Regions from separate parts of the Alteribacillus sp. HJP-4 genome, predicted to be linked through region 2. Evidence: a T-box and tRNA genes for the amino acid it is inferred to sense, from the RefSeq annotation. Region 2 holds a T-box; the other holds one or more tRNA genes.
What was found. A T-box is a leader RNA that pairs with one kind of tRNA and senses whether it is charged. The one in region 2 lies ahead of pheS (phenylalanine--tRNA ligase subunit alpha), so its partner is inferred to be a tRNA-Phe.
Positions count from the first base shown of each region.

Region 1: it has a tRNA-Phe gene. The T-box ahead of pheS (phenylalanine--tRNA ligase subunit alpha) is inferred to sense a tRNA for this amino acid. The anticodon was not compared.

Region 1 is NZ_JBHIKY010000018.1:69,982-72,376, forward strand. It holds gene dcuS (DcuS/MalK family sensor histidine kinase) at 1-1,164, opposite strand, end outside; tRNA gene ACE4RR_RS15635 (tRNA-Phe) at 1,458-1,533, opposite strand; tRNA gene ACE4RR_RS15640 (tRNA-Asp) at 1,712-1,787, opposite strand; tRNA gene ACE4RR_RS15645 (tRNA-Glu) at 1,867-1,941, opposite strand; tRNA gene ACE4RR_RS15650 (tRNA-Lys) at 1,969-2,044, opposite strand; gene ACE4RR_RS15655 (adenylosuccinate synthase) at 2,318-2,395, opposite strand, start outside.
Region 2 is NZ_JBHIKY010000014.1:82,145-84,539, forward strand. It holds gene pheT (phenylalanine--tRNA ligase subunit beta) at 1-160, opposite strand, end outside; gene pheS (phenylalanine--tRNA ligase subunit alpha) at 179-1,213, opposite strand; T-box leader at 1,343-1,565, opposite strand; gene ACE4RR_RS13880 (TrmH family RNA methyltransferase) at 1,642-2,395, opposite strand, start outside.

The sequences.
Region 1 (2,395 bases), on a different contig from region 2:
TTTTATTATTTTTGAGACCGAGCCTATTTCTTTTTGATAGGTTGATGACAGGTGTTTTATATATTCATCGAGTTCCTGATAGGATTCGGTAAATACCATCGCTGAGATAACATGCAGCTTGTTCATAAATTCATGCGTCTGAATACGGAGAGTTTCAGCATAGTGCTTTGCTCCTGTCAGCTGTTCCACAAGGGACTGCAGCTCCGACTTGTCCCGGAAAGTAGCTATGGCACCTACGACCTGCCCTTCTGAAATAACCGGCACCCGGCTGACGAGAATGTCCATGCCGTTTAACTTTTGTTCCTGATCATATTCGGCTTCTTCACGCAGCAGGACATTTTTCAAACGCGAGTCTGGAAGCATAGTTTGAATTTCTTCTCCAATTGGATTTTTCATAATGCCGACTTTCCGAAAAAAGGACAGTGCAGCGTCATTTGCTACAACAATTTTACCTTCTCCATCGATCGCGACAATCCCCTCCCGCACAGAATCAAGCATGGCTTCCCGCTCCTGTAAAAGCCTTGCAATTTCATGGGGCTCAAGGTTATATAAAGTTTTTCGGATACGTCGTGCCAGTAATACGGCACCAATAACACCGACCATCAGACCGATAGAGGAGCCTATGTAAATTACGCGCTGACTGTCAAATACCGCACTTTCCACTTGATCAAGTAAAATTCCAGTCGCCACTACGCCCAGCTGCTCCCCCTCGCTGTCTGTAATCGGCACAAAGGACCGCAGCGATTCCCCGAGTGTTCCTTCTGCTATAGAAGAATAGCTCTCTCCATCAAAAGCCGGGCCTTCATCATCCCCTACAAAATATTGGCCGATTCTTTCCTCTACCGGGTGTGACTGCCTGATTCCATTCATGTCCATTACGACAATATACTCTACTCGAGTGTCCCGCTGTACTTCTTTTGTATATTCCTGTATACGTGCTGAGGGAATCGTCTGCGCTAACCCTTCGGTGACAATCGGAGCCCGGCTTACAGCAAGAGAAATATCCATGGTCTTTTCTGTCTGGGCATTTCTTGTTTTCTCTGCGGTATCTCTCCCAATCAGCACACCGGTGGCAGAAAGCGCAACAATTAGGACGACACAGACGAGAAGAGTGATCCACGTTTGGAGCTTTATTGGTTTTCGTTTACGCTTGTGAGCCTTCATGGATATTTTAACTCCTTGTGGTTGAATAAATGGGAATGGCGGTGCTGTTTTATAATGTACTATATTGAAGGCTCAGCGTCTATTGGATAAACTGAAGCATAAATTAGTTTTTAATGCGAGCCGCTTCACGAGCACTTTGCCGGACATTGGTTCCGCTATCGGTCGAAATGCTTTAATAACGGATCTCATGTCCGCTTCGAGTCCTTGCAGGGGCCGTGTCTATAAGTAAACAAACCAAAAAAACCCGGAACTACCTGTCCCCGGCCAAACATGTTGTTACTATTTAAAAAAAATGGTGGCTCGAGACGGAATCGAACCGCCGACACGAGGATTTTCAGTCCACTGCTCTACCGACTGAGCTATCGAGCCATATATTATTATTGCCAATATGAGAGAATAAACCTTGCTTTAAGGTATACGTTAATGATTGTGCTCGTCGTGTTCTGCTTCGCATCGCCACTCCTCGCAAGCCGACTCAGAAGCTTTTTCTAAGATGTTCCGGCTAGTTATAGAGCCGTAGTTTGTGAAATGCTAGTTTTAATGTAAATGGCGGGCCTGACGGGAATCGAACCCGCGATCTCCTGCGTGACAGGCAGGCATGTTAACCGCTACACCACAGGCCCACTTTGTGAAACTCTTCGTTATATTTGTTCTTTCAGTCAGGTAACGTACTGAAGTGCACTCTGGCAGCATGTATGTAAATGGTGACCCGTACGGGATTCGAACCCGTGTTACCGCCGTGAAAGGGCGGTGTCTTAACCACTTGACCAACGGGCCTTTGTGTTGTTTTTATTGGGAAGAAAATGGTGAGCCATGGAGGATTCGAACCTCCGACCCTCTGATTAAAAGTCAGATGCTCTACCAACTGAGCTAATGGCTCGTTTTAAGTAAATGTTTTTTTGCGTGTAGCACTCGTTATAAATAACCGTCACTAATTGTGCTCGTCGTACCAATATCGCACTCCTCGCAAACCTACAGTGATGTTTATTCAGGAAGTTTACGGTTTGCTTTTAGCGGCGACAAGATTAATATTACCACGGGCTTTTTTGTTTTTCAAGCAGTTTTTTAAAATATTTTTACGGTTTGGAAAAGCTGATAATGATGGGGAAAGCCTGCAAAAACAGAGCTGCAGGCTTTCAGTGGAAACAGACTATTAAACTCCCCACACACCGCGCACCATGTTCGTTTGGCTGCGGTCCGGGCCGACGGAGAAGATGCTTAGTGGTATATT
Region 2 (2,395 bases):
ATTCCTCGACATATCCGACAACAACATGGTCGATACCTTCACTCCGTTGATGGAGCAAATCTACCTCTACCCCGCCTCTCGTGAGTTTTTCTGCTGTTTCTTCAGGTGTCAGATCTTCTATATTCACATAATCCTTCAGCCATTGATAGGATACAAGCATGCTTTGTCGCCTCCTCGTTTACACTCTTTTAAATTGATTTAAAAAACGGACGTCATTCGTATAGAAATGACGAATATCATCTATTCCATATTTCAGCATGGCGAAGCGTTCCACGCCCATGCCAAATGCGAATCCACTATAAACTTCCGGATCAAATCCACTCATTTCAAGTACGCGGGGGTGGACCATTCCCGCTCCGAGTACTTCAATCCAACCAGAATGTTTGCATATTCTGCAGCCCCCGCCTTTACAGATGCCGCAGGTAACGTCCACCTCTACGGATGGTTCTGTAAACGGGAAGAAGCTAGGTCGGAGCCGGATACTGCGTTCCTCTCCAAAATATTTCTTTACGAACGCCTCAAGCACTCCTTTTAAGTCACTCATGCGGATGTTTTCGTCTACATAAAGCCCTTCGATCTGCATAAATTGATGGGAATGGGTCGCATCATCATCATCACGGCGGTATACCTTACCGGGACAGACAATTTTCACCGGGCCCCTGCCATTGCGCTCTTCCATTGTTCGGGCCTGGACAGGAGAGGTTTGAGTGCGCAGCAGCAGCTCCTCTGTAATGTAGAAGGAATCCTGCATATCGCGGGCAGGATGCTCCTTCGGCAGATTCAACTTTTCAAAATTGTAATAGTCCGTTTCGATTTCAGGCCCTTCGGTCACCCCAAATCCCAGGCCAATAAAAATGTCTTCAATTTCTTCGACTACTGCTGTAAGCGGATGCCTTGCTCCCCGCTTTAACGGCTTTCCGGGAAGGGTCACATCAATGCCTTCAGCTTCAAGCCTGCTCTCTAACTCTTTTCTTTCCAGCGCAGAGGTCTTTTCATCGATCTGTTTTTGAATCTCTTCTCGGACTTCATTGGCTTTCTGGCCGACCTTAGGGCGTTCTTCTGAGGTTAATTTCCCCATGCCTCGCAGTACTTCTGTAATCGGCCCTTTTTTTCCGAGATATTTGACGCGGACTTTATCCAGCTCTTTTACATTTTCCGCTTTCGCTGTTTCCTGATTGGCTTCCTCTGCAAGCTGCTCCAGCCGTTCAATCATCTTATTTCCTCCTTCAGTCATTCAATCATTGAAGAAAAACATAGCTTTATCCATGTCTAATGGAGAACACCACCGCTTTTCTTAAAACCGTTGAAAATTTTTGTGAAGTATAAAAAAACTCCGCCCCTGGTAAGGGACGAAGCTTCGCGGTACCACCCTCGTTAGCTGTCGCAATAGACAAGCTCACTTTATTAAATAACGGATTATGTCCGGGGCACCTTAACCGCTCGCGGTCCTCCGGTGCCGGCTCCGAAGTGAATTCGACAGGTCCTTTCACAGGAATGCTTTCAGTCTGTGGCATTCCCTCCCTGCGTGGGGGCTCCTGTTTACTACTCTTCATCTCAGCCTTTATATTATAACGATTAAATGTTTTGTTCTCCCGTATTATAGAAAATTTTTCACAAGTCTGCAACCCCGGCTATTTTGATTTAAAGCGCCGGGCTTCTCAGATGGTATAATAATATGCCTGTCGCAACGGATACATTGAGTGATTCTGCCTTTCCATAAATTGGTACGTAAATCGTCTGATCTGAGTTTTCCAGCCACTCTTCCTTCACTCCGCTTCCTTCATTTCCTACAACCAGGGCAAAGGACTGCTGGCTTTCAATGGCTGTATGAGAAGTGCCGGCTGTCAGGGATGTTCCGAAAACAGGGATGTTCTTATCCTTACAGGCTGCGATCCAATCCCCAAGATCCGCTTTGATAACCGGGACATGAAACAATGATCCCTGTGTGGAGCGGATAACTTTATCGTTGTATGGATCAACGGTGCCTTCTCCTAATATCACAGCATCCACCCCTGCTGCATCAGCTGTTCTTATCATCGTGCCGAGGTTGCCGGGGTCCTGGACTCCATCAACAAAAAGATACGTTCCCTTCAAACGGGCAGCCGTATTCGGCTTTTCGGGAAGCTCACAAACAGCGAGAAAACCGGAGGGTGTTTCTAACGTACTCATTTCCTTCATAACAGCTTCTGTAACGAGCGTGATTTGGGAATTTGTGACCAGTTCAGCATGCGGCTGTTTCGTTTCTTCTACGTACAGCTCATCTATTGTAATGTCGGCTTGAATTGCTTCTTCAATAAGATGAATTCCCTCAATGAGAAATAGATTTTCTTTTTCCCTGACGGATCTTCTCCGTAATTTCTTTATGTGCTTTATCTTTGGGTTCTTGATTGACTCA